One region of the Pseudomonas fulva genome, then DNA from elsewhere that is predicted to be linked to it. Evidence: predicted binding sites of a transcription regulator. Region 1 holds the regulator's gene; each other region holds the start of a gene.

Region 1 (10,454 bases):
ATGCTCGCGGCACGGGCCGCGGACAGCTCCCAGTTGGTGGGGTACTGCGCGGTTCTGATCGGCTGGTTGTCGGTGAAGCCCTCGACATGCACGGGGTTGCCATAGGGCGCCAGGATCTTGGCGATCTTCTCGATGATCTCGAAGGCCTCGTCGTTCGGCAGCGCGTCACCGCTGGGAAACAACAGTCCGGAACTCAGTTCGATCTCGATCCACAGTTCATTGCCGCGCACCTTGAGCTGATCGCTCTGCAACAGCCCGCCGAAGGCATCGCGAATGCTGTCGGCGATGTTCTGCAGGGTCGAGGCGGCGATCTGCTGCGGCGCCGCCTCGTCGACCATCGAGCGATCCGGCTCGGTGGTACGCGGGCGCTCGTCGCCCACCGGAATGGGCTTGATCGAACGATCCGGCTGGTTGAAGACGCCGGTCAGGGTCTCCGAGAGGATCTTGTACTTGCCTTCGTTGATCGACGAAATCGAATACATCACCACGAAGAAGGCGAACAGCAAGGTGATGAAGTCGGCATAGGAAACCAGCCAGCGCTCGTGGTTCTCGTGTTCTTCGTGATGGCGTCGGCGGGCCATGATCAGCTCATGAAGCCTTGCAGCTTCAGCTCGATGGACCGCGGGTTTTCACCTTCACCGATGGACAGGATGCCCTCCAGGAGCATCTCCCGGTACGCCGACTGGCGCAGCGCCACCGATTTCAGCTTGTTGCCGATCGGCAGCAGCAGCAGGTTGGCGATGGCCACACCGTAGATGGTGGCAACGAACGCCACGGCGATGCCGCTACCCAAGAGGCTGGGGTCGGCCAGATTGCCCATCACGTGGATCAAGCCCATGACCGCACCGATGATGCCGATGGTCGGTGCGTAGCCGCCCATGCACTCGAAGAACTTGGCGGCCTGGATGTCGCGGCTTTCCTGGGTGTAGAGGTCCACCTCGAGAATGCTGCGAATGGCTTCCGGCTCGGCGCCGTCGACCAGCAGTTGCAGGCCCTTGCGCGCATAGGGGTCGGCTTCGCCATCGGCGACCGCCTCCAAACCCAGCAGGCCTTCCTTGCGCGCGGTCATGCTCCAGTTCACCACGCGGTCGATGCCGCCCGCCAGGTCGATCTGCGGCGGCGCGAAGATCCAGCGCAGGATGCTCACGGCGCGCTTGAACACCGCCACGGGCGTCTGCAGCAAGGCCGCGCCCAGGGTGCCGCCGATCACGATCAGCGCCGCCGGGCCGTTGAGCAGTGCCGAGACATGACCGCCTTCCAGGTAATTGCCGCCAAGAATCGCGACGAACGCCAGAATGACGCCGATCAGGCTCAGCACATCCATCAGAGGCAGGCCTCGACCAGATGGCGACCGATATCATCGAGGGGATAGACCGCATCGGCCAGGTTGGCCTTGACGATGGCCATGGGCATGCCATAGATCACGCAGCTGGCTTCATCCTGGGCCCAGACCTGGCTGCCGCCCTGCTTGAGCAGGCGCGCGCCCTCACGGCCATCGGCGCCCATGCCGGTGAGCACCACGGCCAATACCTTGTCGTTGTACGACTTGGCCGCCGACCCGAAGGTGATGTCCACGCAGGGCTTGTAGTTCAGGCGCTCGTCACCGGGCAGGATGCGAATGGTGCCACGGCCGTCGATCATCATCTGCTTGCCGCCCGGTGCCAGGATGGCCAGACCGGGGCGCAGGATGTCGCCATCCTCGGCTTCCTTGACGTTGATCTTGCAGAGCTTGTCCAGGCGTTCGGCAAAGGCCTTGGTGAAGGCCGCCGGCATGTGCTGGATCAGCACGATGGGCGTCGGGAAATTGGCCGGCAGCTGAGTCAGTACGCGTTGCAGGGCAACCGGGCCGCCGGTCGAGGTGCCGATCGCCACCAGCTTGTAGCCCTTGCGCTTGGGCGCCGCACTGGCAGCGGCATGCCGCTCGGCCGGCGCATGGCTGACGCTCGGCTGCGGCCGCGCGGCCGCTGCGGGCGTGCTCGGTGCGCCGGCAGGTCGGCTCGGGCTACCACCGGCAGGCGGCGTCACGGACGCCGTGCCGAACCCCCGGCGGTTGCTGCGCGAGATGCTGTGGACCTTCTCGCACAGCAACTGCTTGACCTTCTCGGGGTTGCGCGAGATGTCCTCGAAGTTCTTCGGCAGAAAGTCCACCGCACCGGCGTCCAGCGCATCCAGGGTGACCCGGGCGCCTTCGTGGGTGAGCGAGGAGAACATCAGAACCGGCGTGGGGCAGCGCTGCATGATGTTGCGCACGGAGGTGATGCCGTCCATGAGCGGCATCTCGTAATCCATGGTGATCACGTCCGGCTTCAATGCCAGGGCCTGATCGATGGCCTCACGTCCGTTGGTGGCCGTACCGACCACGGTGATGTTGGGGTCAGACGAGAGAATCTCCGAAACCCTGCGTCGGAAAAAACCGGAGTCATCGACTACCAGTACCTTGACAACCATAAACACTCCTAAGCGGCACGGCCGTCGCCGCGCCGCAGACGATCAGAGACGCCGTGCGTAGCGCTTGAGCATGCTGGGCACATCGAGGATCAGCGCGATGCGGCCGTCACCGGTGATGGTCGCGCCGGACATGCCGGGCGTGCCCTGGAGCATCTTGCCCAACGGCTTGATCACCACCTCTTCCTGGCCGACCAGCTGATCGACCACGAAGCCGATGCGCTGGTTGCCCACGGTGAGAATCACCACATGGCCTTCGCCCTGCTCTTCGTGCGCCGCACTGCTCACCAGCCAGCGCTTGAGATAGAACAGCGGCAGCGCCTTGTCGCGCACGATCACCACTTCCTGGCCATCGACCACGTTGGTGCGCGACAGGTCGAGGTGGAAGATCTCGTTGACGTTGACCAGCGGGAAGGCGAACGCCTGGTTGCCCAGCATCACCATCAGCGTCGGCATGATCGCCAGGGTCAGCGGCACCTTGATGACGATCTTCGAACCCTGGCCCTTCTGCGAGAACACGTTGACCGTGCCGTTGAGCTGGGAAATCTTGGTCTTCACCACGTCCATGCCCACACCGCGGCCGGAGACGTCGGAGATCTCGGTCTTGGTCGAGAAACCGGGGGCGAAGATCAGGTTGTAGCATTCCAGGTCGGTCAGGCGATCGGCCGCGTCCTTGTCCAGCAGGCCCTTTTCCACGGCCTTGCTGCGCAATACGTCGGCGTCCATGCCCTTGCCGTCATCGGTGATCATCAGCAGGATATGGTCGCCCTCCTGCTCGGCGGACAGCACCACCCGGCCGGTGCGCGACTTGCCGGCGGCCTCGCGTTCATCGGGGCTTTCCACGCCATGGTCGACGGCGTTGCGCACCAAGTGCACCAGCGGGTCGGCGAGGGCCTCGACGAGGTTCTTGTCCAGGTCGGTCTCTTCACCCACCAGCTCGAGGTTGATCTCCTTCTTGAGCTGACGGGCCAGGTCGCGAACCAGGCGCGGGAAGCGCCCGAAGACCTTCTTGATCGGCTGCATGCGGGTCTTCATGACCGAGGTCTGCAGGTCGGCGGTCACCACGTCGAGGTTCGACACCGCCTTGGACATGGCCTCGTCGCCGCTGTTGAGCCCCAGGCGCACCAGGCGATTGCGCACCAGCACCAGCTCGCCGACCATGTTCATGATCTCGTCCAGGCGGGCGGTGTCGACGCGAACGGTGGTTTCCGCCTCGCTGGCCGGTGCGCCGGCCGCCGCTGGTGCCGGCGCCGGTTTGCTGGCTTCCGCCTTGGCGGCGGCAGGAGCTGCCTTGCTTGGCTCGGGCTTGGCTATAGGGGCTGGAGCCGCTTTGGCCGATTCGGCCTTGGCTGCGGGCGGCGCGGCCTTGGCTGGCTCGGGGGCAGGCGTCGGCTTGGCAGCAGGCGCGGCGGCCACTGCTACGGCAGGCGCGACGAACTGGCCCTTGCCATGCAACTGGTCGAGCAGCGCCTCGAATTCGTCATCGGTGATTTCGTCGCCCGGCGTTGCCGCAGCCGCGGGCTCGGCGGCCGGCGTTGCGACCGGCTCGGCAGCCGGTGCCACGGCAGGCGCGACGAACTGGCCCTTGCCGTGCAGTTGATCGAGCAGCGCTTCGAATTCGTCGTCGGTGATTTCATCGCCCGGCGCGGCAGCCGCCGGCTCCGCGGCCGCCACCGGCGCAGCGGCCGGTGCCGCGAACTGGCCCTTGCCGTGCAGCTGGTCGAGCAGCGACTCGAACTCGTCATCGGTGATTTCGTCGGTCGAGGCGCTGGCTGGCGCTGGCGATTCATCGCCCAGGGCATCGAGCAATTGCTCGAATTCGCGGTCAGAGATATCTGCCGAAGGCTCGACTGCGGCCGCAACGGGTTCTGCAGGCGCCGGTTCCGGCTCGGCCGCCACTGCTGCAGGCGCAGGCTCTGGCTCGGCACCACCCGGCTCGGCCAGGCGCGAGAGCGCAGCCAGCAGCTGCGGCGAGGCAGGCGTCAGTTCCACCCGCTCACGCACTTCGGCGAACATGCCGTTGACGGCGTCCAGCGCTTCGAGCACCACGTCCATCAGTTCGGCGTCCACACGGCGCTCGCCCTTGCGCAGGATGTCGAACACGTTCTCGGCAATATGGCAGCACTCCACCAGCTCATTGAGCTGCAGGAAGCCGGCACCACCTTTTACCGTGTGAAACCCTCGGAAAATCGCATTGAGCAGGTTCATATCGTCCGGGCGGCTTTCCAGCTCCACCAACTGCTCGGACAATTGCTCGAGAATTTCGCCGGCCTCTACCAGGAAATCCTGGAGGATTTCTTCATCGGCGCCGAAGCTCATATGACGTGCTCCTAAAAACCCAGACTGGACAGCAAATCGTCGACGTCGTCTTGGTTAGAGGCGACGTCATCACGCTTATCGGCATGAATCTGCGGACCTTCACCGCGGGACGGATTTTTTTCTTTGTTCTGCTCGGCACGCAGCTCTTCGTGGTTGTGATCGATACCGGCGAAGCGATCGACCTGGCTGGCCATCAGCACCAGTTTCAGAAGATTGCTCTCGACCTCGGTCACCAACTGGGTGACGCGCTTGATCACCTGGCCGGTCAGGTCCTGGTAATCCTGCGCCAGCAGAATGTCGTTGAGATGCCCCGACAACTTGCTGGTGTCGCGCTGGCTGCGCGCCAGGAACAGCTCGATGCGCTTGGCCAGTTCACGGAACGCCTCGGCGCTCATTTCGCGGCGCATGAAACGGCCCCAATCCTCGGCGAGCGAATCGGCCTCGCTGCTCAGGTCGTTGACCAGCGGCGCACTCTGCTCGACCAGGTCCATGGTGCGGTTGGCCGCACGCTCGGTCATGGTGACCACATAGTTCAGGCGCTCGGTCGCATCGGCGATCTGCGAGACTTCCTTGGCATGCGGTACCCGGGGATCGAGCTGAAAGTTGACGATCGCGTTGTGCAACTCGCGAGTGAGCTTGCCGACTTCGAGGTAAAGACCCCGGTCGCGCGCCTTGTTCAGTTCGTTGATCAGCTGTACGGCTTCGCCAAAGTTGCCCTGTTCGAGGCTGTCGACCAGTTGGCGGGCATTGCTTTTCAGGGTCGACTCGAGGTCAACCTCGTTAGATTCATGGTGTTCCATAACAACCTCGCGGCAGACATCAGCCGTTAACCCGCTCGAAGATTTTCTCGATCTTTTCCTTGAGCACCTGAGCGGTGAACGGCTTGACTACATAGCCATTCACACCGGCTTGCGCGGCCTCGATGATCTGATCGCGTTTGGCTTCCGCCGTGACCATCAGCACAGGCAGGTGCTTGAGTCGCTCGTCGGCACGCACCGCGCGCAACAGGTCGATGCCCGTCATGCCCGGCATGTTCCAGTCGGTTACCAGAAAATCGAAGCTGCCGCTCTGCAGCATCGGCAACGCGGTGGTGCCGTCGTCAGCCTCTGCCGTGTTGGTGAACCCCAGATCACGCAAGAGGTTCTTGATGATCCGTCGCATCGTCGAGAAATCATCGACGATGAGGATTTTCATGTTCTTGTCCAAGTCGACCTCCGTACAGTCCTAAAACGCCTGCAACCTTGTGCAGCGCTTATTAATCGTGAAACCGGCCTGGCTGAACGCCGCAACCCATGCGCTCGGCTTTGCTGCGTTCACTGTGTGCCCCGCCCTGCTGTCCTGCATTTACCACAAGGACTGGCTCGACCAACTCCAACCCCTGAACAAATTCCTATGCGCGCCATTCCCCCAGCCGCGCTCGCAAACGCGCGGCACACTGGCTATGCAGCTGGCTGACCCGCGACTCACTCACCCCCAGTACCTCGCCGATTTCCTTGAGGTTCAGCTCCTCGTCGTAATACAGCGACAACACCAGCCGCTCACGCTCCGGCAGATTACTGATGGCATCGGCCAACGCGGCCTGGAAACGGGTGTCTTCCAGCTCATGCGATGGCCCGTGATGCAGGGAACTCGTGTCTTCCTGCAGGCCGCCGTTCTCGCCTTCCTGCAAGAGGTCGTCGAAACTGAACAGGCGGCTGCCCAAAGTGTCGCCAAGAATGCCGTAGTAATCTTCGAGACTCAATTGGAGTTCGGCAGCAACCTCGTGATCTTTAGCGTCACGACCGGTTCTGGCCTCAATTTTTCGTATCGCATCACTGACCATGCGGCTGTTGCGGTGCACCGAGCGTGGCGCCCAGTCACCCTTGCGCACTTCGTCGAGCATGGCGCCGCGGATGCGAATGCCGGCAAAGGTTTCGAAACTGGCACCCTTGCCGGCGTCGTACTTACGCGACGCCTCGAGCAAGCCGATCATGCCGGCCTGGATCAGATCGTCGACCTGCACGTTGGCCGGCAGGCGGGCCAACAGGTGGTAGGCGATACGTTTTACCAGCGGCGCGTGGCGCTCGATCAACTGATGCTGTGAATCTCGTGCTGTTGCCTTGCTGTACATTCGGAGTCCAGAGGCTGTCGTCATACAGCCGTGTCTGCAGTCGGTTGTTGCACCAGGCGCTCCACGAAAAACTCCAGATGGCCACGCGGGTTGGCCGGCAAGGGCCATGCATCGACCTTCTGGGCAATCGCCTTGAACGCCAGCGCGCACTTCGAACGAGGGAACGCCTCATACACCGCACGTTGTTTCTGTACGGCCTTGCGAACCGATTCGTCGTAGGGCACCGCGCCGACATACTGCAGCGCGACATCCAGAAAACGGTCGGTCACCTTGGTCAGCTTAGCAAACAGATTGCGGCCTTCCTGGGGGCTGTGCGCCATGTTGGCGAGCACCCGGAAACGGCTCATGCCGTGGTCGCGATTAAGCAGTTTGATCAACGCGTAGGCATCGGTGATGGAGGTCGGTTCATCGCACACCACCACCAGCACTTCCTGGGCCGCGCGCACGAAGCTGACCACCGAGTCGCCGATGCCGGCAGCGGTGTCGACGATCAGCACGTCGAGGTTGTCACTGATGTCGCTGAAGGCCTGGATCAGGCCGGCATGCTGCATGGGCGTGAGCTGCACCATGGCCTGGGTGCCGGAGGCCGCGGGCACGATGCGAATGCCACCGGGGCCCTGCAAAACCACGTCGCGCAGATCGCATTGGCCGTCGATGACGTCGGCCAGGGTGCGTTTGGCGGTCAGGCCGAGCAACACGTCGACGTTGGCCAGGCCAAGGTCGGCATCCATGAGCATGACGCGCCGACCGAGATCGGCGAGCGCCAGTGACAAATTCACCGACACATTGGTCTTGCCAACGCCGCCTTTGCCGCCGGTCACCGCGATCACCTGTACGGGATGCATACCCATGTTATCTATACACCTTATCTAACTTCACTGTGGGCCCTGGGGCCATTGTGCGCTGTCGCGGCGAGCACGACCAGCGCTTCGCCACACTCAACCCGTTCAACCGGCCTGCCTGGCCGGGTTCTGATAAAGCCCGGCGAACATGTCGGCCATGGTGTCTTCGCTCGGCTCGTCCGGCGCCTGCAGCCCGACGGCGCGGCTGACCAGCTGGTGGCTGCGCGGCACGTGCACGTCATCCGGGATGCGCGGACCATCCGCCAGGTAGGCTACCGGCAGGCGGTGGCCAATAGCCAGGCCCAAGACCTCGCCCATGCTGGCCGCCTCGTCCAGTTTACTCAGAATGCAGCCGGCCAGCCCACAACGCTTGTAGCTGTGATAGGCCGCCTTGAGCACCTGGGCCTGGCTGGTGGCGGCCAGTACCAGGTAATTGCGGGCATTGACGCCGCGACTGGCCAGCGCCTCGAGTTGCATGCGCAGCGCCGGATCGTTGGCGGGCAGGCCGGCGGTGTCGATCAGCACCACGCGCTTGCGCGCCAACGGCGCCAGGGCCTGGGTCAGCGACTGACCGGGGTCGACCTGGGTCACCGAGACGCCAAGAATCCGTCCCAGGGTCTTGAGCTGCTCCTGGGCACCGATGCGGTAGCTGTCCATGCTCACCAGGGCGATGCTGGCGGCACCATACTTGAGTACGTAGCGAGCGGCCAGCTTGGCCAGGGTGGTGGTCTTGCCCATGCCGGCCGGGCCGACCAGGGCGATCACACCGCCCTCTTCCATCGGCTCCTGCTTGGGCGTCTGGATCGAGTGGGCGAGGTGCGCCAGCACCATGCGCCAGGCCTGACGCTGATCGCCGATCGAGGCCACGCGCTCGAGCAGCGTGCGCGCCAGCTCGGCGGGCAGCCCCATACGCTGCAGGCGACGCCACAAGGTGGCCTGCTGTGGACGCCGGGCCTGCATCTGCCCCCAGGCCATGGAACCCATCTGCATTTCGATCAACTCACGCAGGCCATGCAGTTCGGAGCGCATGGAATCCAGCGCCGACTGATCGACCGAGGCCGCAGCCGGCTTCTGCTGCTGGCGCTGCAACACGGCATCGAGGCTGTCGGCGGACGGCGCGGCAGGCGCCGCGCCAAACAGCTGACGGTCCTTGCCGGCATCGGCCTGGCTGCGCGTGGTCAACTCGGCATGGGCCGAAGCAATCTTCGACTGGGTCTTGCGCAGCTCGGCTTCCAGCGCGGGGTTGGCCTGCCGCGCCGGTACCGGCGGAGCCTGATAATCGAGCGCAGCCGTCAATTCCACACCACCGGCCACGCGGCGGTTGGCGATGATGGTCGCATCGGCGCCCAGCTCATCGCGCACCAGCTTCATGGCTTGGCGCATATCGGCAGCGAAAAAGCGTTTGACCTGCATGGCCCGTACCCTCGATTAGTTCTGCCCCACCGTCGCAACGATGGTGACCTGCTTGTTGTCCGGAATTTCCTGGTACGCCAGAACATGCATGCTCGGGACGGCCAACCGGGCGAAACGCGAGAGCATTCCCCGAACCGGCCCGGCTGCCAGCAGAATCACCGGCTTGCCAAGCATCTCCTGACGCTGCGCTGCTTCCACCAGGGAACGCTGCAGCTTCTCGGCCATGCCGGGTTCGAGGAGGATGCCATCCTCGGAGCCCTGACCGGCCTTCTGAAGACTGTTTAGCAATATCTGTTCCAACCTTGGCTCAAGAGTGATCACAGGCAGCTCCGGCTCTAGTCCCACGATGTTTTGCACGATGGCGCGGGACAGCGCGACCCGAACTGCCGCAACCATGGCGGCGGGATCTTGACTCCTTGGTGCGACATTGGCGATGGCCTCGGCGATGGTGCGGATATCACGCACCGGCACCTGCTCCTGGAGCAGCGCCTGCAGCACCTTGAGCAGGGTCGACAGGGAAATCAGCCCCGGCACCAGCTCCTCGGCCAGTTTCGGCGAGCTTTTCGCCAGCAGCTGCATCAGTTGCTGGACTTCTTCGTGGCCGAGCAGCTCGTGGGCATGCTTGTGCAGGATCTGATTGAGGTGCGTGGCCACCACGGTGCTGGCATCCACCACGGTGTAACCGAGCGATTGCGCCTGGTCGCGCTGGCCCGGGTCGATCCACACCGCCTCCAGGCCGAACGCCGGATCTCTGGCGGCCACTCCGTTGAGGGTGCCGAACACCTGGCCGGGGTTGATCGCCAATTCGCGATCCGGGTACACCTCGGCCTCGGCGACACTCACGCCCATCAGGGTCAGGCGGTAGGCATTGGGCTGCAGGTCGAGGTTGTCGCGGATATGCACCGATGGCATCAGGAAGCCCATCTCCTGGGAAAGCTTCTTGCGCACGCCCTTGATACGCGCCAGCAACTGGCCACCCTGGTTGCGATCGACCAGGGGAATCAGCCGGTAGCCCACCTCCAGGCCGACCATGTCCACCGGCACCACGTCGTCCCAGCCAAGTTCCTTGACCTCCTGGGCGCGCTGGGCCGGCAGCAGTTCCTGCTGGCGCTGCACTTCGATGACTTCGGCTTCCTTGGTCTTGCGCTGCTTGTTGGCGATCCAGTAGGCAGCGCCAGCCGCGACCAGACCGAGGCTGATGAACGACATGTGCGGCATGCCGGGTACCAGGCCCATGGCGATCATGATCGCGGCGGATACGGCCAGGGCGCGCGGCGAGGCGAACATCTGGCGGTTGACCTGGGCGCCCATGTCCTCGGCGCTGG
Region 2 (10,454 bases), 840 kb from region 1:
CAGAATCGTGAATCGCCCAGCGCCGCCCCGGCAAATGCGGGGCGGCGCGTTGAGCGGGATGCCAGCGCTTACAGCAGCTTGCGATCCTTGCCGGCAGCGATACGCAGGCGCAGGGCGTTGAGCTTGATGAAGCCCGCCGCATCGGCCTGGTTGTAGGCGCCGCCGTCTTCTTCGAAGGTGGCGATGTTGGCGTCGAACAGCGAGTCGTCGGACTTGCGGCCGGTGACGATGACGTTGCCCTTGTACAGTTTCAGGCGTACCACGCCGTTCACGCTGGCCTGGGAGGCGTCGATCATCTGCTGCAGCATCAGACGCTCCGGGCTCCACCAGAAGCCGTTGTAGATCAGGCTGGCGTACTTGGGCATCAGCTCGTCTTTGAGGTGCGCGACTTCACGGTCGAGGGTGATCGACTCGATGGCGCGGTGGGCCTTGAGCATGATGGTGCCGCCCGGGGTCTCGTAGCAGCCGCGGGACTTCATGCCGACAAAACGGTTCTCGACGATGTCCAGACGGCCGATGCCGTTCTCGCCGCCGATGCGGTTCAGCTCGGCCAGCACGGTGGCCGGGCTCAGCTCCTTGCCGTCGATGGCGACGATGTCACCGTTGCGGTAGGTCAGTTCGATGTAGGTCGGCGTATCCGGCGCCGCTTCCGGCGACTTGGTCCAACGCCACATGTCTTCTTCGTGCTCGGTCCAGGTGTCTTCCAGCACGCCGCCTTCATAGGAGATGTGCAGCAGGTTGGCATCCATGGAGTACGGCGACTTCTTCTTGCCGTGACGCTCGATCGGGATGGCATGCTTTTCGGCATAATCCATCAGCTTCTCACGCGACAGCAGATCCCACTCGCGCCAAGGGGCGATGACTTTCACGCCTGGCTTGAGCGCGTAGGCGCCGAGTTCGAAACGCACCTGGTCGTTACCCTTGCCGGTGGCGCCGTGGGAGATGGCGTCGGCGCCGGTCTCGTTGGCGATCTCGATCAGGCGCTTGGCGATCAGCGGACGGGCGATGGAGGTACCCAGCAGGTACTCGCCTTCGTAGACAGTGTTGGCGCGGAACATCGGGAACACGAAATCGCGCACGAATTCTTCGCGCAGGTCGTCGATGTAGATTTCCTTGACGCCCATGGCCTGGGCCTTGGCGCGGGCCGGCTCGACCTCTTCGCCCTGACCGAGATCGGCGGTGAAGGTCACCACTTCACAGTTATAGGTATCTTGCAGCCACTTGAGGATCACCGAGGTGTCCAGGCCACCGGAATAGGCCAGAACTACCTTTTTGACGTCCGCCATGCCATCCACTCCACGGGGTTGTTCGAAAGCCCGTGATTCTACTTGCCACGGGCCGCGATTTACAGGGGTGCGACAGGCGATGGCGTCAAGGCGACAGACTCAGGAAGTGGCAGCGGGCGTTGCCGGCACCGGTGGCGCCGCCGGGGTGGCCTGCTCGGTCGGTTGCACCGGCGCTTCCGGCACCTTGTCGAGCCGCACCGACACACGACGGTTCTTGTCACGGTTGGCCACGCTGTTGTTGGGCACCAGCGGATATCGCTCGCCGTGAAAACGCATGATGATGCGCTCCTCGGGCACGCCCTGGGCCTTGAGATACTCCATCACCGCCAGGGCACGGCGGCGCGACAGGTCGCGGTTGGTCAGGCGATTGCCGCTGTTGTCGGAGTGGCCGTCGAGTTCGATGCGGTTGACCGTGGGGTCGGCCTTCATGAAGTCGAGGATGATCTCCAGCCTGGCCTTGGCCATGGCATCGAGCTCGGTGCCGCCGCCGGGAAAGCCGATATTGGACTGGCGCACCTGGTCGAAATTGACCGGCAGCAGCTTGGCGGTGCAATCGAGGTAATCCTCGTAGGCCTTGCGAAAACGCACCGGCAGCAGCCGCACTTCCAGACTTTCGCTGCCCAGCGAGGTGCGGTGGCGGACCAACGGGCTACGCCCTTCCAGCAGACCGGTAAGCAGGCGCCCGGCCTGCTCCTGGCTGCTGTTGAACGGCACCTCGCCGCTGCCGACACTGACAGCACCGAGGTTGATGTCACCACGCCCCGGCTGCCAGGGCGCTGCGGCGGCCAGCAAGGTGGCAGAGCCACTGCCCAGCCAGCGCTCGCGCGCCTGCAGGCGGAAGGTCGCCTGCTCGCCGGCGCGGCGCACGAATTCCCCAGCGCCGAAATCGGTGATCGGCTGGCTGAGGCGGCACTCGAACTTGTCGCCGGCCACCTGCCATTCGACCTTTTCCAGGCGGGTCTGGAAGCTGATCGCCGCGGCAGGCAGGCTCGCGCCAGCACTGACGGCCAAGCCGATGATGAGCAAAAGAGGCAGACGCACAGCGAGCTCCGGGTAAATGCACCTTACCCTTCTGGTATCGGTGGCCGGCGGAAAAACTTGAGTGCGTAGCCTAGGGTCTGTTGCCGTTTCAACGCGAGCCGCGTTGCCGCGAGAAATCTCGCCAGGCTAGGCGGAGGACGCAGGCAATGGTTGTTCCCTTGCCAAGTCCTCCAACGACGCATGGCGAGATTTCTCGCGCAACCCGTAGGGCCGGGCCCGTTTTGTCACGATGCGGCGTTTCTCGCCGGCTCATTTAGCCAGCTAAACTTCGCGGCTCGTGCCTTGCCTCGTGACAAAACGGGCTCCGGCGCGGCCGTGCGTGAAACGGCAACAGACCCTACCCATCTGCGGCGTGCCCCCGCCGCCCTTTTCCGGTAGCATTCCGGGCATGTTTCGCCCCGCCTGGAAGCCTCAATGACCGACCGCATCACCCTGCTGCGTCCCGACGACTGGCACATTCACCTGCGCGACGGCGCCGTACTGCCGCACACCGTTGGTGATGTGGCCCGCACCTTCGCCCGCGCGATCATCATGCCCAACCTGGTGCCGCCGGTGCGCAACGCCGCCGAAGCAGGTGACTATCGCCAGCGCATTCTGGCCGCACGGCCGGCTGGCAGCCAGTTCCAGCCGCTGATGGTGCTGTACCTCACCGACCGCACCACGGCAGAGGACATTCGCGCCGCCAAGGCCAGCGGCTACGTGTATGCGGCGAAGATGTACCCGGCGGGCGCGACCACCAACTCCGACTCCGGCGTAACCAGCCTGGACAACATCAGCGGTGCACTGGAAGCCCTGGCGGAAACCGGCTTGCCGCTGCTGGTGCACGGCGAGGTGACGCGCGCGGAAATCGACGTCTTCGACCGCGAAAAGGCCTTTATCGACGAGCACCTGTGCCGCGTCGTCGAGCGTTTCCCGACGCTCAAGGTGGTGTTCGAGCACATCACCACCGCCGATGCCGCGCAGTTCGTCAGGGAGGCACCGGCCAACGTCGGCGCCACCATCACCGCCCAGCACCTGCTGTACAACCGCAACCACATGCTGGTGGGTGGTATCCGGCCGCACTTCTATTGCCTGCCGATCCTCAAGCGCAACACCCATCAGCAGGCACTGCTGGAGGCCGCCACCAGCGGCAGCCCGAAGTTCTTCCTCGGCACCGACTCGGCCCCCCACGCCAGGCACGCCAAGGAAAACGCCTGTGGCTGCGCCGGTTGCTACACCGCCTATGCCGCCATCGAACTGTACGCCGAGGCGTTCGAGGAGCGTGGCGCACTGGACAAGCTGGAAGGTTTCGCCAGCCACTTCGGCCCGGACTTCTACGGCCTGCCACGCAATACCGACACCATCACCCTGGTGCGTGAATCCTGGGTGGCACCGGCCAGCCTGCCGTTCGGCGAGCAGACGGTGATTCCGCTACGCGCTGGCGAAACCCTGCGCTGGCGCTTGCTGGAGGCGGGTCAATGAGCGAAGAACTCTACGAAGACGATCAGGATCAACCGAGCAGCGGCGGCCCGCGCCATCCGATGGCCGCGCGCTTTCGCGGTTATCTGCCGGTGGTGGTGGACGTCGAGACCGGTGGCTTCAACAGTGCCACCGACGCGCTGCTGGAAATCGCCGCAACCACCATCGGCATGGACGAAGGTGGCTTCCTGTATCCCGATCACACCCATTTCTTCCGGGTCGAACCGTTCGAAGGCGCCAATATCGAACAGGCGGCGCTGGATTTCACCGGCATCAAGCTCGACCATCCGCTGCGCATGGCGGTGAGCGAAGAGCACGCCCTGACGGAAATCTTCCGTGGCTTGCGTAAATCCCTGAAGGCCAATGGCTGCAAACGCGCCATTCTGGTCGGCCACAACAGCAGCTTCGACCTGGGCTTCCTGAATGCCGCGGTCGCCCGCTGCGACCTCAAGCGCAATCCCTTCCACCCCTTCTCCAGCTTCGACACCGCCAGCCTCGCCGGCCTTGCCTATGGGCAGACCGTGCTGGCCAAAGCCTGCCAGGCCGCCGGCATCGAGTTCGATGGCCGTGAAGCCCATTCCGCCCGCTATGACACCGAGAAGACCGCCGAGCTGTTCTGCGGCATCGTCAATCGCTGGAAGGAAATGGGCGGCTGGGAAGACTTCGACGAGTGAATGCCATGAAAAAATACCAGATCTTCATCGATGGCCAGGCCGGCACCACCGGCCTGCAGATCCGCCAGCGCCTGGCCAACCACCCGCAGATCGAGGTGGTCACCATCGACCATGACAAGCGTCGCGACGTCGAGGCCAAGCTCGCGCTGATGCGCTCGGTCGACGTGACCGTGCTGTGCCTGCCTGACGACGCTGCCAAGGAAACCGCCGCCCAGGCCCGTGAAGTCGGCTGCCGGGTACTGGACGCCAGCTCCGCGCACCGCACCGCCAGCGACTGGGTGTTCGGCATGGCCGAACTGGCCAAGGGCCAACGCGAGGCCATCGCCAAGGCCGCTGCGGTGAGCAACCCGGGCTGCTACGCCACGGGCGCCATTCTGCTGCTGCGCCCGCTTATCGATGCCGGGCTGCTGAGCGCGGATCGTGAGCTGTGCATCAACGCCGTGTCCGGCTACACCGGCGGCGGCACCAAGATGGTCGAACGCTACGAGGGCGAAGGCGCGCCGGTCTATGCGGCCTACGGCCTGGGCTTCGATCACAAGCACATCCCGGAAATCCAGCACTGGAGCGGCCTCGAGGCGCGCCCGATCTTCCAGCCGGCGGTCGGCAGCTATGACCAGGGCATGCTGGTGATGATCCCCCTGCAGGGCAGCAACGGTGCCGAGCTGCACCAGGCACTGAGCGCCTATTATCAGGGTGAGCAGTTCGTTCAGGTGCAGCCCTACAACGAGATCGCGGCCGACACTGCACCCTTCATCACCCCCCACGGCCTGAGCGGCAGCAACCGCGCCGAGCTGCAGGTGTTCGGTGCGAGCAATGGTCAGCAGGCGCTGCTGGTAGCCAAGCTGGACAACCTGGGCAAGGGAGCCTCGGGGGCTGCGGTGCAGAACCTGAACATCATGCTGGGGCTCGAAGAAGGGCTGTGCACGCAGATCGGCTGAGCCCTGCCCGCCCCCCGAAAAACCGGCCACAGGCCGGTTTTTTATTGCCTGCGCGTCAGCTGTCCGGCCGATTTTCAAGGCCGTTTGCCGGCGCAGAGTACCGCCTGTCCAAGCGTCCCAATCAAGAGTCGGTTTATCTTTGACACGCATTCTCATTAACATTAGTATCCTTCGCCATCAGTCTCAGCCAAGCGACGGGCCAAGCCTATGTATGTCTGCCTCTGCGAAGGTGTCACCGACGGTCAGATCCGCGAAGCGATCTATGAAGGTTGCTGCAGCTACCGTGAAGTCCGTGAAACGCTGGGCGTAGCCAGTCAGTGTGGCAAATGCGCTTGCCTGGCCAAGCAGGTGGTACGTGAAACCCTGGGTGAAGTGCAGCAAAGTCAGGTAGCGATGGCCTACCCGGGAAATTTTGTTGCGGCCTGAATAAGCGTTTTTTTCAAGAACCGGATCTCGTATCCGGTTTTTTTATGCCCGAAATTCAATGATTTAGCGCCAAGACGCACAACTTAAACACTCTCATTTATATTTATTTTCACTTATATTTCAATAACTTACGTTTGACAGTCGTATTTGGCAAGCCCAGAATTCGCCATCGGTTACTTAATTCCAGGCAGGACGGGCTTCATCATGAAAGGCGACAAGACAGTAATTCAGCACTTGAACAAGATCCTCGGCAACGAGCTGGTCGCGATCAACCAGTACTTTCTGCACGCCCGCATGTACGAAGACTGGGGCCTGACCAAGCTGGGCAAGCACGAGTACCACGAGTCCATCGACGAGATGAAACACGCCGACAAGCTCATCAAGCGCATCCTGTTCCTCGAAGGCCTGCCGAACCTGCAGGACCTGGGCAAGATCCTGATCGGTGAGAACACCCAGGAAATGCTCGAATGCGACCTGCGGATCGAGCACAAGGCACACATCGACCTGAAAGCGGCCATCGCCTACTGCGAAAGCGTCGGCGACTACGCCAGCCGCGAACTGCTCGAAGACATCCTCGAGTCCGAGGAAGAACACATCGACTGGCTGGAAACCCAGCTGAGCCTGATCAAGGCGGTAGGTCTGCAAAACTACCTGCAGTCGCAGATGGAAGAATAAGCTGGGAGCAGCTGTACAGAAAAACGGGAGCCAAGGCTCCCGTTTTTTTAACCTTTGATCTGGGCATAAAAAACCGGAGCGCCCAAAGACACTCCGGTTTTTTAATACAGGCGCTAGGAGCTTGCGAGCTAGAGCCCTGCAAGGCGAAAACTGGCGAAAAAGCGGAGTGTACTTTTGTACATGAGCATTTTGAGCCAGTTTTCAACGCAGCTGGGCCGACGCGCAGCTGGTCCTAACTTACTTCTCGACGAATGCGCGCTCGATCAGGTAGTCACCGGGTTCGCGCATGCGCGGCGAAATCTTCAGGCCGAAGCTGTCGAGTACTTCGCTAGTTTCGTCGAGCATGCTTGGGCTACCGCAGATCATCGCCCGATCGTCCTGCGGGTTGATGGGTGGCAGGCCGATATCGGCGAACAGCTTGCCGCTGCGCATCAGGTCGGTCAGGCGGCCCTGGTTCTCGAACGGCTCGCGGGTCACGGTGGGGTAATAGATCAGCTTTTCCTTCAGCGCGTCGCCGAAGAACTCGTTCTGCGGCAGGTGCTCGGTGATGAACTCGCGGTAGGCCACTTCGTTGACGTAGCGCACACCGTGCACCAGGATCACCTTTTCGAAGCGCTCATAGGTTTCCGGGTCCTGGATCACGCTCATGAACGGCGCCAGGCCGGTGCCGGTGCTGAGCAGGTACAGGTGCTTGCCCGGGTTGAGGTCGTCGAGCACCAGGGTGCCGGTGGGCTTCTTGCTGATGATCACCTCGTCGCCTTCCTTGAGGTGCTGCAGCTGCGAGGTCAGCGGGCCATCGGGCACCTTGATGCTGAAGAACTCCAGGTGCTCCTCCCAGTTGGGGCTGGCGATGGAGTAAGCACGCATGAGCGGACGGCCGTTTTCCTGCTGCAGGCCGATCATCACGAACTGGCCATTCTCGAAGCGCAGACCCGGGTCGCGGGTGCACTTGAAGCTGAACAGCGTGTCATTCCAGTGGTGAACACTCAGAACGCGTTCGTGGTTCATGTTGCTCATGTACGGGGCTCCTGAATACGTCGGGCGCGCTGATTCGTAAGCGCAATTGCGCGGCATTCTAATCGCGGCCAGAATATCTGTTAAATGAATTATCAAGATATGGGTTATCGGTTATATAGATATGCGATTCACATTGCGTCAACTCCAGGTATTCGTCGCCGCTGCTCAGCAGGAGAGCGTCTCCAGGGCGGCCTCACAGCTGGCCCTGTCGCAGTCGGCGGCGAGTACTTCGATCAGCGAGCTGGAGCGACAGTCCAGCTGCCAGCTGTTCGATCGCGCCGGCAAGCGCCTGAGCCTCAACGCCATGGGCCGCCAGTTGTTGCCCCAGGCGGTCGCCCTGCTCGACCAGGCCAAGGAGATCGAAGACCTTCTGAACGGCAAGTCAGGCTTCGGCTCGCTGGCCGTCGGCGCCACCCTGACCATCGGCAACTACCTGGCCACCCTGCTGATTGGCGGCTTCATGAAGGTGCACCCGGAAAGCCAGGTAAAACTGCACGTGCAGAACACCGCACATATCGTGCAGCAGGTGGCCCATTACGAAATTGATCTGGGTCTGATCGAGGGCGACTGCAATCACCCGGACATCGAGGTGCAGAGCTGGGTCGAGGACGAACTGGTGGTGTTCTGCGCGCCGCACCACCCGCTGGCCAAACGCGGGCATGCCGGCATCCGCGAACTGAGCGGCGAGGACTGGATCCTGCGTGAGCAGGGCTCGGGCACACGCCTGACCTTCGACCAGGCCATGCGCCACCACTCCGACGCCCTCAACGTGCGCCTCGAGCTGGAACACACCGAAGCGATCAAGCGCGCCGTGGAGTCAGGCCTGGGTATCAGCTGCATTTCACGGCTGGCACTGCGCGATGCCTTTCGCCGTGGCAGCCTGGTGCCGGTGGAAACGCCGGACCTGGACCTGCGCCGGCAGTTCTATTTCATCTGGCACCGGCAGAAGTACCAGACCGCCGCCATGCGCGAGTTCCTAGACATGTGCCGGGCGTTGACCGCCGGTATCCGCCGCAGCGACGAGATCGTGCTGCCGCCAGTGCGCTAGCCGCTGCTAGCCAAGCAGGATGATCGCCCAGACGCTGGCGATCAGGGTCAGGGCAACCAGCTGGGCAGCGCTGCCCATGTCCTTGGCAGTCTTGGACAGTGGATGCAGGTCGAGGGATATGCGGTCGATCGCCGCTTCGACCGCCGAGTTGAGCAGCTCGACGATCAGCGCCAGCAGGCAGACGGCCACCATCAGCGCCCGCTCTACGCGACTGACATCGACCAGCAGGGCGATCGGAATCAGCACCACGTTGAGCAGCACCAGCTGGCGAAATGCGGCCTCGCCGGTAAATGCGGCGCGCAGGCCATCGAGCGAATAGCCTGCGGCATTGAGAATACGCTTGAGACCGGTTTGTCCTTTGAACGGCGACATGGGCAGTGAGCTATGACAGGGAAAGGCGCGCAGGGTACGCGAGCACACCGTGAAAATCCCGTGAAATCCACGGGACGAAGCTGCAATCAGGCAGCCGGCACGGACTCCAGCTGCTGCAACAGCAGCGCCGCCTGGGTACGGGTGCGCACCCCCAGCTTGCGGAAGATCGCCGTGACGTGGGCCTTGACCGTCGCTTCGGAGACGCTCAGCTCATAGGCGATCTGCTTGTTCAACAGGCCTTCGCAGACCATGGTCAGCACGCGAAACTGCTGGGGCGTGAGGCTGGCCAGCCCGGCGCTGGCGGCTTTCGCCTCGGAGGACAGGCTGACCGCCTCCTCGCTTTGCGGTGGCCACCAGACTTCGCCTTCCAGCACCTGGCGTACGGCCTGCTGCAGCACTTCCAGCGAGCTGGACTTGGGAATGAACCCGCTGGCGCCGAATTCGCGGGCGCGTACCACCACGGCCGCTTCTTCCTGGGCGGAGATCATCACCACCGGAATCTGCGGGTACTGCCCGCGCAGCAGCACCAACCCGGAGAAGCCGTAGGCGCCGGGCATGTTGAGATCGAGCAGGACCAGATCCCAGTCGGTCTTCTCGGCCAGCCGGGCTTCCAGCTCGGCGATGCTGGCGACTTCCACCAACCGCACGCCGGAGCCGAGGCCCATCGTCAGGGCCTGCTGCAGCGCGCTGCGAAACAGAGGATGATCATCAGCTATCAGGATTTCGTAAGCGACCATTGCAGATCCTGTTCTTTTTATAGGCATACCGTGCTGCAGACCCCATCTGCCTGACAGCATGACGTACGGCGCCCACCAGCATGCCGAGCGCAGGCGGGGTGGTCAAGCACAGCGCTTTGCGGCAAAGTCTGCGCCCTTTTGCAGGGAGCTCACCACCATGGCCAACCACGCGCTGCGCGCCGACCTGCTGATGCTGGTCACCGCGATGATCTGGGGCTCGTCCTTCGTCGCCCAGCGGCTGGGGATGGACGCCATCGGGCCGTTCCTCTACAGCGGCCTGCGTTTCGCCCTGGCGGTGGCGGTGCTGTTGCCGGTGATCATGCTGCTGCGTCGCCGCCGCGCGCAGCCGGCCTCGTCCATCAGCCGCCCGCTGCTGCTCGGCGGCAGCCTGATGGGCGCCGTACTGGCGCTGGGCATCAACCTGCAGCAGGTCGGCCTGCTGTTCACCAGCGTCACCAACTCGGGCTTCATCACCGGCCTCTACGTGATCGTGGTGCCCCTGCTCGGCCTGCTGCTGGGCCACAAGACCGGCCTGGGCATCTGGCTGGGCGCCTCGCTGGCGGTGGTCGGCATGTTCCTGCTCAGCGTCGGCGATGGTTTTCATGTCGCCTCCGGCGACCTGCTGCAGCTGGCCGGCGCCTTCGTGTGGGGCATCCACGTGCTGCTGGTGAGCGTGTTCGCCGCCCGCCACGACGCCCTGCTGCTGGCCCTGGTGCAATTCATCACCTGCGCCGTGATCAGCCTCGCCCTGGCGCTGGCCTTCGAGCACCTGCCCGGCGCCG
Region 3 (10,454 bases), 1.3 Mb from region 1:
CGTCCCAGATGAAGCTCACGTTGCCGGCCTGCTGCTCGCCGAGGTTGATACGACTGACCACCGCGCCGGAGCTGTCGTAGACGTTGACGTACACGTTGCTGCTGCTGGTCGGCAGCACCGCGCTGGCCTTGAAACTCTCGCTGGTATCGACGACAGCCTTGTCGACCGGCACGATCACCTTGCGCCCGACCAGCGAGGAAGCCTGCAGCGCCTGGGACGACTGATAGCCGGAGAGGATGGTCTCCATGCTCGAATTGAGCTTCTCGACCCCCTCCACGGTACTGAACTGCGCCAGTTGCGCGATGAACTCGCCGTTGCCCTGGGGCTCCAGCGGGTTCTGGTTGTTCAACTGGGCCACCAGCAGGTTGAGGAACTGGTCCTTGCCCAGCTCCTTGTTCTGCGTGCTGTCCTGCTTGACCTGGTATTTGTCCAGTACGGAACTGGCGCCTACGCCATCAACGGTGCTCATCGCTCACTCCCGGCTCACTGACCCAAGGTCAGAACGCGCTGCATCATCTGCTTGGCGGTATTCATCATTTCCACGTTGGTCTGGAAGGCACGGCTGGCGGAGATCATGTCCGCCATCTCCTCGACCACGTTGACGTTGGGGTAATACACGTAGCCGGCCTCGTCCGCCGCCGGATGATTGGGCTCGTAGCGCGGCATCAGGCTGCTCTGATCCTCGACGATGCCCAGCACCTGCACGCCGGCACCGGACTGATCCTGATCGGCGAACAGCGAGCCGTTGGTGCCACCCTGCGCGTTCTGAAAAACAGTGGCGAACACCGGATGGCGTGCGCGATAGGTCTGGTCGATGCTCGACGAGACGGTTTCGGCGTTGGCAATGTTGCTGGAGATGGTATTGAGGCGGGTGCTCTGGGCACTCATACCGGTTCCGGCGATATTGAACACACTGGTCAGGGACATGTCAGGCTCCTTTATTCACCACGCAGGGCGCTCATGAGCCCTTTGAATTTACTATTGAGCAGCGTGAAGCTGGTCTGGAAGGCCACCGCGTTCTCGGCGTAATTGGCCTGCTCGACCTGGGCATCGACGGTGTTCTGGTCGATGGAGGGTGCGGTAGGCGTGCGATACGCCAGGGCCGCGTCGCCCATTGGCACGCCTTCTGCTGCAATATGCCGACTGTTGGTGGTCTGCAGCCCTGCACTGCCACTGCCGCTGCCCTTGGCTGCCTGCTGCGCCAGCACCGAGGCGAAATCCAGGTCGCGTGCCTTGTAGTTGGGGGTGTCGGCGTTGGCCATGTTGTTGGCCAGTACCTCGGCCCGCTGGGCACGGAAGCCCAGGGCCTTCTCGTGGATGCCAAGTGCCTTGTCGAAACTGATGCTCATCTCAGGGACCTTTGCCGTAGCGGCTCGCCTGTTCTCGTGCAAAGACCACAGCAAGGCACGTGCCAATTTATTTTTCTGCTTATAAATCAGCTAGATCACTGGAAAACAGAAGGCTTAGAAGGTCCAGGCGGCAAAGCTTTTCCGCCGTTTGGCAAGGCTGCAGCGGCAATATCGACGGCAATTTGCCGCTTTTCTGACGCCGCGACGACAGAACATCGTCGGTGGCCTGGACGGAAAAAACAAACGGGAGGCCATGGCCTCCCGTTTGTTTTCAGGGTGCGGCAATCACTTTGCCTTGTAGATGATGCCTGGGCTGCATTGCACCATCTGGTACTTCTCGGGCAACCCGTTGAGCGCCTCGGATGCGCCGAGAAACAGGTAACCACCAGGTTTGAGCATGGCGTGGATGCGCGTGAGGATGTCCTTCTTCACTTCCGCCGAGAAGTAGATCAGCACGTTGCGGCAGAACACGATATCGAACTTGCCAAGGCTGGCATAACTATCGAGCAGGTTCAGCGGTCGGAATTCCACGCGGCTCTTGATGGCCGGCTTCACCACCCAGCGCCCCGGCCCCTTGGGGTCGAAATAGCGTTGCAGGCGCTCCTGGGCCAGGCCGCGACCCATGGCCAGGCTGTCATATTCGCCGGACTTGCAGTTGTTCAGCATGGTGGGCGACAAGTCGGTGGCCACGATCTGGATGCCCGCCTTGAGCTGGCCGATATTGCTGCGCTCGAACTCATCGATGCTCATCGACAGCGAGTAAGGCTCCTGCCCCGACGAACAGGCGGCCGACCAGATACGCAGGCGCTGCCCCGGGTAGGCCTTGAGCAGCTCGGGCAATACGCGATTCTTCAGCACTTCGAAGGGATAGGTGTCGCGAAACCACAGGGTCTCGTTGGTGGTCATGGCATCGACCACCTGCTCGCGCAAGCCACTGCGTGGCTGGTTCTGCATGCGCTGTACCAGCTCGCCCAGGGTCTTGATGCCGTTGCTTTCCATCAGCTTGTTGAGCCGACTGGAAACCAGGTATTGCTTGTTGCTGCCCAGCACGATGCCACAGGCTTTTTCCAGAAAGATCCGGAATTGCTCGAAATCCAAATTACCTGAAGACACTCGTGAGGCCTCGTCCATCTGTTGAATCGGATACGGCGAACGCTCCCAGGAGCGCTCGCCGGTTTGGCTGCGATACCCACAGCCTTGTTGACGCGGTGACGATCAGCCAGCCTTGATGCGTTCGACCACCCGGGAAGCCAGATCATCCGGGCGGAATTTCGCCAGGAAATCGTCGGCCCCCACTTTCTTCACCATGGCCTGGTTGAACACGCCGGACAGCGAAGTATGCAGCAGAATGTGCAGCTTCTGCATGCGCGGGTCGGTCCGGATGGCCGCGGTCAGGGTGTAGCCGTCCATCTCCGGCATCTCGATATCGGAAATGATCATCAGCAATTCCTGCTCCGGCGACTTGCCCTCCTCGACCATCGCGCGCAGAAACTCGAGGGCCTGGCGACCGTCGTTAAGCGCCGTGACCTCCACGCCGACGGTTTGCAGGCAACGCATCACCTGCTTGCGAGCGACCGAGGAGTCATCGACGATCAGCACGTGCTGGCTGACGGCCTTGGTCTGCACTTCGGCGTCGACCACGCCTGCCGAGATCACTTCGGACGTGGGCGCCACTTCGGCGAGAATCTTCTCGACGTCGATGATCTCGACCAGCTTGTCGTCGAGCCGGGTGACCGCGGTCAGGTAGTGATCGCGCCCGGTGCCCTTGGGTGGCGGGTGGATCTCTTCCCAGTTCATGTTGACGATGCGCTCAACCGAACGCACCAGGAAACCCTGCACCTTGGTGTTGTATTCGGTGATGATCACGAAGCTGCCGTTGATGTCACCCAGCGGACGCTTGCCCGTGGCGATCGACAGATCCAGGATCGGAATCGTACCGCCGCGGATATTGGCCACGCCTCGAACCACCGGGCTCGACTTGGGCATGATGGTGAGTTTCGGGCACTGCAACACCTCCTTCACCTTGAAGACGTTGATCCCGTACAGCTGAGAGCCGTCGAGACGAAACAGCAGCAGTTCCAGGCGATTTTGCCCAACCAGCTGAGTTCGCTGGTTGACCGAATCCATCACACCGGCCATGTACGGGGCTCCCAAGATTCCAGTAACACATCAGATTTGGTTAGCGTAGCAGGCGGCACGCGCCTTGCTTCGAACCAGACATGAATGCACAAATGACAATTATCCGACGCGCGATGGCCAAGAGCCTTCGTTGCCTGGCAGTTTTACCTGCTTTGCTGGCGCTCGGCTATAGCACACTGACGACTGCCTCCGTCACCCTGCCCGATCAGCTTATCGGCGAGACCCAGCGCTTTCTTGAGCAGGCAGTTGCAGACTATTTGCAACGCAGCAATATTCAGGCGCGCCACGAGGTGCAGATCAACCGCCTCGACCCACGGCTACGCCTGCCCCTGTGCGATCAAGCGCTGACGATCACCCTGGAAACCCCGGCCGAACCGGTTGGCCGGGTGACGTCGCGGGTGCGCTGCGACGGAACCTCACCCTGGACCGTGTTCGTTCCCGGCCAGGTGCGTCTTTATCGCGAGGTGGTCACCGTGGTACGCCCGGTCAAGCGCGAAGGCGTACTCGGTGAAGGCGACCTGACCCTCGCCGAGCGCGACGTCGGCCTGCTCAACCAGGGCTACATGATCGACCTGGACCAGGCGCTTGGCCGCAAGACCACCCGCCCGCTGCAACCCGACCAGGTGCTGTCGCCCACCTTCATTCGCCAGGCGGAGGTCATCCGCCGTGGCGATCAGGTGGTGATCAGCGCACGCAGCGGCGGCATCAACGTGCGCATGCCCGGCGAAGCGCTTTCCGACGGGGCCGTGGGCAAGCAGATCAGCGTACGCAACCAGCGCTCGCAACGCGTGGTGCGCGCCCGCGTGATCGGCCCCGGGCAGGTAGAAGTAGCGATGTGAGAACGGCTTGACCAACGGACTGGCTGACGAGCGGCCAAGGCTGTTTTAGACTGTGCAGGCGACGCGATTTTTTTGCCTAAAGTTTTTCCGGGCACAGCCGACACACTAGGCAAGCGTCCACACACCGTTAGAGGTTTTGCATCATGGTCATCGACTTCAACCGACTCAACAGCTCCACGCCAGCCAGCACTACCCGTGCAGGCAGCACCCAGGGCGGCAAGAACGAAGCCATCGACAACAAGGCCGCCGGCAGCACCGCCGCGGCTCAGCCGACCACTGCCGGCAGCAAGAGCGGCGAGTCCGTTCAGCTGAGCAGCGAAGCACAACAGTTGCAGAAAACCGTCGACAAGCTGCGTGACCAGCCTGCCGTCGATAGCGATCGAGTGGCCAGGCTGAAACAGGCCGTGGCCGACGGTAGCTACCAGGTCGACAGCCAGCGCGTCGCCAGCAAGCTGCTCAATTTCGAATCCCAGCGCTAGTCTTCGGCTCGCCTGGGGTGTTGGACGCCCGGAAACTGTCTTGATGCCAGTCCGCTGCCACAGCAGACGCGCGCCTGAAGGTTTCACCCCAGAGAGCCCGAACCATGAACATCACGCCCCTGCTCGACCTGTTCAACGAGGATATCGGCCACGCAGCGCAACTGCTTGAGCTGATCGACGCCGAATACCATTCCCTGGGTGAACATGACCTGAGCAAGTTGCAGGACATTCTCGCCAGCAAGCAGCCGTTGCTGGCCACCCTCGAGCAACACGGCAGAAGCCGCACCCAAACCCTGCTCAACCTGCAGTTGAGTCCTGACCGCTCGGGCTTGCAGGCGCTAGCCGAACGCTCGGACAAGGGCGACGAACTGATCCAGGCCAGTGAGCAGTTGAGCGAGTTGCTCGAGCGCTGCCAGGAAGCCAACCTGCGCAACGGCCGGATCATTCGCTCCAGCCAGAAATCCACGGCCAGCATGCTCGGCATCCTGCGCGGCGCGGAAACGCCGTCGCTCTATGACAGCAGCGGCAGTACCGCTAAGATCGGCAACAAACGCCCGCTCAGCCAGGCCTGACATAACGACAAGATGCGCGGTGATGCACCCGCTGCCTCACCTAACGCAGCAGTACCTTGCCCCGGAGATCACTGGACCGTGTCCAACCCCTTCGCTCAGGACTGTGGCCCGCAACCTCCCAAGGTGCTCAAGGCGCCGGTGGAAATCGTTGCCAACCTACGTCTCCTGCAACAACATCATGACCCGCTGACCCTGACGTTTCACGAGCGCAACCAGCGCTTCCAGAGCTATGTCATCGACATCGACCGCGAGCGCAACCTGCTGATTCTCGATGAGATGATTCCCACTGATGGCGAACGCTACCTGCAAAATGGCGAAGCCTTCAGCGTCGAGTCGCTGCACGACGGCGTACGCATCGCCTGGGAATGCCCGACGGGCATGCGCACGGGTGAGCACGAGGGGGAACGCTGCTACGTCGGCGCCATTCCCACCGAGGTGCATTACCACCAGCGACGCAACGCCTTTCGTGCCGCGCTCAAGCAATCGGAACAGGTCAAGGTACAACTGGGCGGAACGCGGCTGCGCAATCCGCTCGAAGGCCTGATGCTGGACATCTCCGCCTCGGGCTGCAAGATTCGGCTACCTGGCGACGCCAGCAAGCAGTTGCAACCTGGGCAGATCTACGAGGTGTTCAGCGCACAACTGCCCGTCGGCAAGCTGGAGACGGCCATCGAGCTGCGCCATACCCGCTATGACGACAAGCTTGACGTCACCTTCGCCGGCCTGCATTTCGACAACCTGAGTGGCCTGCAGCAGCGCCTGATCGAACGTTTCGTCTACCAGTTGCAGCGCGAGGCACGCCGCTTCGAGAGCGACACCTTTCTCTAGGGTCCGTTGGCGTTGCAACGCGAGGCGGCGTTTCTCGCCGGCTCACCTGGCCTGCCACACTTCGCGGCTCGTGCCTTGTCTCGCGGCAAAACGGGCTCCGGCGCGGGCAGGCGTGAAACCCCAACAGCCCCCAGCCCACCCGCGTCAGGCCTGCGGCGTGGGGGAAGGTTGCGGCTCATCGCGCTGGGTTGTGGCGCCTTCCGGTTCGCTTGCCACGGGCTCCTGCATCTGCTCCTGCACCACCTGCTCGTCGACCCGTGGATCCAGTGCCGCCACCAACGGCGATGCGGTCATGTTCACCGGCATGGCCACGTGTTGCAGCGGCGCATCGTCGACCTGATGCAGGTGAGTGACGATATTCGAGCGCACCCGCCAGACCAGGAACAGCCCGCACAGGCAGAAGAACGCATACAGCATGTTGGCGCCGAAAAAGCGCATCAGCACACCGACCAGCAGCGGGCCGATGCAGGCGCCGACCCCGAAGGTGACCAGCAACATGGCGGTCAGCGATACCCGCCGGTCCGTCTCGACGTGGTCGTTGGCGAACGCCACGGCCAGTGGGTACAGGCTGAACTGCAGCATGCTGACGATGAAACCCACCGAAATCAGCAGTAACAGGGGCGCCTCGGTCAGGATCGCCAGTGGCAACGCCACCAACAGCAATGCGCCGGCCATGCCGCGTATCAGCTTGACCCTGTCGAAGCGGTCAGACAGCCAGCCCAGCGGCGCCTGCACCACCAGCCCGGCGAGGATGCAGCAGCCCATGAAGATACCGATCTGTTCGGTGGCCAGCCCCATCTCGGCGGCGTAAAGCGGCGCCAGGCCATAGAAGGAGCCGATCATCAGGCCGGCAACGCCGATGGTGGTAAGCGACAGCGGAACGCGGCGCAAGAAGAAGCGCATCTCCAGCGGCGCGGGGCGCAGCGGCGCCGGGTGCAGGCGCCGGGTCAACGCCACGGGCACCAGGCACAGGGCGAACGACAGTGCCACCAGCATCAGCAGCTCCAGCCCCAGGGTCGGATGCACCACCAGCACCAGTTGGCCGAGCACCAGTCCCAGGTAGGACGCGGCCATGTAGCCGGCGAATACCAGGCCACGCTGCTTGGTTTCCGCCTGCTCGTTGAGCCAGCTTTCGATCACCATGTACTGACACATCATGCCCAGGCCGACCAGCACACGCAGCACCAGCCACGCCGGCAGCCAGTCGAGCAGGCCGTGACCGAGCACTGCCGCCGTCACCACGCCGGCGCAGGCCACGTAGGCGCGGATATGGCCCACGCGGGCGATCAGCCGGTGACCGATCTTGCCGCCCAGCACCAGGCCGAAATAGTTGGCCGCCATCAGTGCACCGGCCCATACGCCCTCGCCGGATTCGGCCAGGCGCAGCGCCAGGTAGGTACTCAGCAGGCCCGAGCCCAGCAGCATCAGGACGGTGGCGATGTAGAGGGAACTGAAGGATTTCCAGATCAGGCGCATTGGACTGCAACAACTCCTTGTACCGGCTTCTAGAGCAGGCCTATGTTCGACGGGCGACCAGGCAAGTCACCCTGCATCCAAGGCTACCAAGCTGCCGCTGTGCCATATGGATGGTACGCATCGGGCACAGTTCACTCATTCCAAGCACCCTAGGGCTCAGTCGGCTGCCTTGTTTTCCAGCAGCGCCAGCCGCGCCTCCAGGGCGCCGATACGCGCCTCGAGCGCCTCCAGCCGCTCCGCCGCGCCACCACTCGATGGCTCCTGGCGCTGTGCCCGCTCCTGCAGTTGCGCCTGCAGCTGCTCGGGATCACCGAGCAGCTGGGCATACCGGTCCTCACGCTGCCCAGGCTGGCGCCCGACCAGGGCCACCAACTGCCGGCCGATCATTCGCTCGAGGTTGTGCTGCACCTGCTGGGTATCATCGAAATCGTACTGGCGGTTGCTGCGCGCCAGCAACTCACCGGTGGTCTGCGGCCCCCTCAGCAGCAGCAGACCGAGCAAGGTCACCTGGGGCGCCACCAATTCCAGGGCCTTGTCGATCCGATGCTCCCAGCGATCGGCACGGCTGCCCATGACCAGGCGCACGAAACCGCGCTCCTCCAGGTTGCGCAATCCCTGCCCTACTGCCCCCTGGGCGAGGTTCATCAGCGGGTCACGGCTGGTTTTCTGGTTACAGGCGAGCACCAGCGCATTCAGGGTCAGCGGATAGGCTTCAGGGGTGGTGGCCTGCTTTTCGATCAGGCAGCCCAGGATGCGCGCTTCAGCGGCGCTCAACGGAGACGTGTCGTTGCTATCTTCGGTCATGTCGCTCACCAGGCCTGGGGATTGCCCCTAGCGTAGCCTGAGTGCGCTGCGGTTGACACAGGTGAAGCGGATTTTGTGGTCATGCAAGTCGCTGATTTTCAACGCACACGCAATCGACGACCGAGGCAAACGATAAATGAGAAGTATTTTTATTGACTAATAATCGAGAATGACTATTATCTACATCACCAGCCGCGAGGCTGGTTGGATAACCTGAAGGCTTCCTGGTCGGACGCTTCCAGTTTATCTCCTCATCAGGCTAATCACGGTTATTGACCCGGCTTTTTGCCGGGTCTTTTTTTGTGGTCTGCCGACCCTGCCGACCACCCTTCGGGAGAGCCGACGCCAAAAATCGCTCCCGGCGATTTTTGGCCTTCTTTCAGGCTAACGCGAACCGGCACACGACCGCCATCGAGGGCGGACATCGGGTGCGGATCATGGCGTCCCCTGCTGGAATCGAACCAGCATCTAGCCCTTAGGAGGGGCTTATTCTATCCGTTGAACTAAGGAGACCCGATCGATCCGGCGCCCTTGGCGGGCTGTTGAAAAACTAGCTGCGTTGCCATCGCGGCGTTAAAAACAGGCTCAAAATGCTCATGTACTATTCGTACACTCCGCTTTTTCGCATGTTTTTGCCTTGCGCTGTCTGCCTCGCCTACGTTTTTCAACGGCCTGTTTGGGCGCCGGGCGGCATGTTAACCAGCGCAAGCAGATTTGTCATGTCGGTGCAGGCAATCAGGCCGCCGGCTCGAACAGTTTCACGACCACCGCCTGGCCCGACTTGAGCCTCGCCTGCAAGTGTTGCTCCTGGGCGCGCACCCGCTCCACGGCCTTTTCCTTGACGTGCCCATAGCCACGGATCTGCTCTGGAAGCTCGGCGATGGCCAGCGCGGTGTCGTAGTTGCCCGCATCCAGCGCCTCCAGCAACTGACCAACACTGCGCTCGTAGTCGCCGATCAACGCCTGCTCCAACTGCCGCTCCTCGCTACGGCCGAACGGATCCAGCCAGGTGCCACGCAGTACCCGTAACTTGGCCAGTACCTTGAAGGCACTGAGCATCCACGGCCCGAAGCTGCGCTTGCGCGGTTCCCGCGTCACCGGATCGGTGCGGCTCAGCCAGGACGGCGCCAGATGGAACTGCAGGCGGAAATCGCCCTGGAACTGCGCGTGCAGTGCCTCGCTGAACGCTGCATCGCTGTACAGGCGTGCCACCTCGTACTCGTCCTTGTAAGCGAGAAGCTTGAAGTAATAACGCGCCACCGCCTCGGTCAGGCGCTGCCGGGGATCCGTGTCACGGGCGCGAACGCGACCGACCAGCTGACGGTAGCGATCGGCATAGCGGGCGTTCTGATAAACCGTCAGGCGTGCGACACGATCTTCGATGATTTCATCGAGCGTCGTGCAGCGCTTGCTCTCGGCGCCCTGCGGGCGCACCAGGCGCTCGATGGCAGCGGCGTCGTAGGCCGCCCGACGCCCCCACAGAAACGCCTGCTGGTTGAACTCGACCGCCACGTCGTTCAGTTCGATGGCCCTGTCGATGGCTTGGGCGCTGATGGGCACCAGGCCTTTCTGGTAGGCATAGCCGAGCATGAACAGGTTGGTGGCGATGCTGTCGCCGAGCAGACGGGTCGCCAGTTGCGTGGCATCAACGAACCAGGTTTTCTCGGCACCTACGGCGTCGATCAGCGCCTGGCGCATCGCCGGTCCCGGTACCTGAGCGTCCGGGTTGCGGGTGAATTCCGCCGTGGCCGCCTCGTGATCATTGATCACCGCGTGGGAAACCTTCTCGTTGAGCTTGGCCAACGCGTCCTCACCGGCGGCCACCACCAGGTCGCAGCCGATCAGCAGGTCGGCTTCGCCGGCGGCGATCCGCACGGCGTAGATATCGTCCTGCCGGGCGGCGATGCGCACGTGGGTGTTCACCGGCCCGAACTTCTGCGCCAGGCCGGCCTGATCGAGCACGGTGCA

The links. The regulator FliA, encoded in region 1, starts transcription of late flagellar genes. The targets are predictions, from matches to a motif close to CTAAAGTTTNNNNNNNNNNNGCCGNTAA.
Region 2: K8U54_RS18210 (flagellar protein MotY) is a predicted target of FliA. The motif match lies at 2,362-2,389, and genes of this name have one in related genera.
Region 3: flgM (flagellar biosynthesis anti-sigma factor FlgM) is a predicted target of FliA. The motif match lies at 4,404-4,431, and genes of this name have one in related genera.

What each region holds. Positions count from the first base shown of each region.
Region 1 is NZ_CP082928.1:4,785,375-4,795,828, reverse strand. Features, by position in the region: gene motD (flagellar motor protein MotD) at 1-584, opposite strand, end outside; gene K8U54_RS22155 (flagellar motor protein) at 584-1,324, opposite strand; gene K8U54_RS22150 (protein-glutamate methylesterase/protein-glutamine glutaminase) at 1,324-2,448, opposite strand; gene K8U54_RS22145 (chemotaxis protein CheA) at 2,491-4,764, opposite strand; gene K8U54_RS22140 (protein phosphatase CheZ) at 4,776-5,564, opposite strand; gene K8U54_RS22135 (chemotaxis response regulator CheY) at 5,584-5,958, opposite strand; gene fliA (RNA polymerase sigma factor FliA) at 6,155-6,898, opposite strand; gene fleN (flagellar synthesis regulator FleN) at 6,895-7,734, opposite strand; gene flhF (flagellar biosynthesis protein FlhF) at 7,822-9,129, opposite strand; gene flhA (flagellar biosynthesis protein FlhA) at 9,145-10,454, opposite strand, start outside.
Region 2 is NZ_CP082928.1:3,948,142-3,958,595, reverse strand. Features, by position in the region: gene K8U54_RS18215 (argininosuccinate synthase) at 69-1,286, opposite strand; gene K8U54_RS18210 (flagellar protein MotY) at 1,386-2,327, opposite strand; gene pyrC (dihydroorotase) at 2,742-3,788, shown strand; gene rnt (ribonuclease T) at 3,785-4,459, shown strand; gene argC (N-acetyl-gamma-glutamyl-phosphate reductase) at 4,465-5,397, shown strand; gene K8U54_RS18190 (bacterioferritin-associated ferredoxin) at 5,605-5,823, shown strand; gene bfr (bacterioferritin) at 6,028-6,498, shown strand; gene fpr (ferredoxin-NADP reductase) at 6,736-7,515, opposite strand; gene K8U54_RS18175 (LysR family transcriptional regulator) at 7,637-8,563, shown strand; gene K8U54_RS18170 (diacylglycerol kinase) at 8,570-8,941, opposite strand; gene erdR (response regulator transcription factor ErdR) at 9,022-9,672, opposite strand; gene K8U54_RS18160 (DMT family transporter) at 9,830-10,454, shown strand, end outside.
Region 3 is NZ_CP082928.1:621,833-632,286, forward strand. Features, by position in the region: gene flgD (flagellar hook assembly protein FlgD) at 1-469, opposite strand, end outside; gene flgC (flagellar basal body rod protein FlgC) at 484-927, opposite strand; gene flgB (flagellar basal body rod protein FlgB) at 939-1,349, opposite strand; gene cheR (protein-glutamate O-methyltransferase CheR) at 1,635-2,462, opposite strand; gene K8U54_RS02770 (chemotaxis protein CheV) at 2,565-3,488, opposite strand; gene flgA (flagellar basal body P-ring formation chaperone FlgA) at 3,569-4,327, shown strand; gene flgM (flagellar biosynthesis anti-sigma factor FlgM) at 4,471-4,806, shown strand; gene K8U54_RS02785 (flagella synthesis protein FlgN) at 4,911-5,378, shown strand; gene K8U54_RS02790 (flagellar brake protein) at 5,457-6,206, shown strand; gene K8U54_RS02795 (MFS transporter) at 6,351-7,682, opposite strand; gene K8U54_RS02800 (YceH family protein) at 7,839-8,495, opposite strand; tRNA gene K8U54_RS02805 (tRNA-Arg) at 8,925-8,999, opposite strand; gene K8U54_RS02810 (indolepyruvate ferredoxin oxidoreductase family protein) at 9,222-10,454, opposite strand, start outside.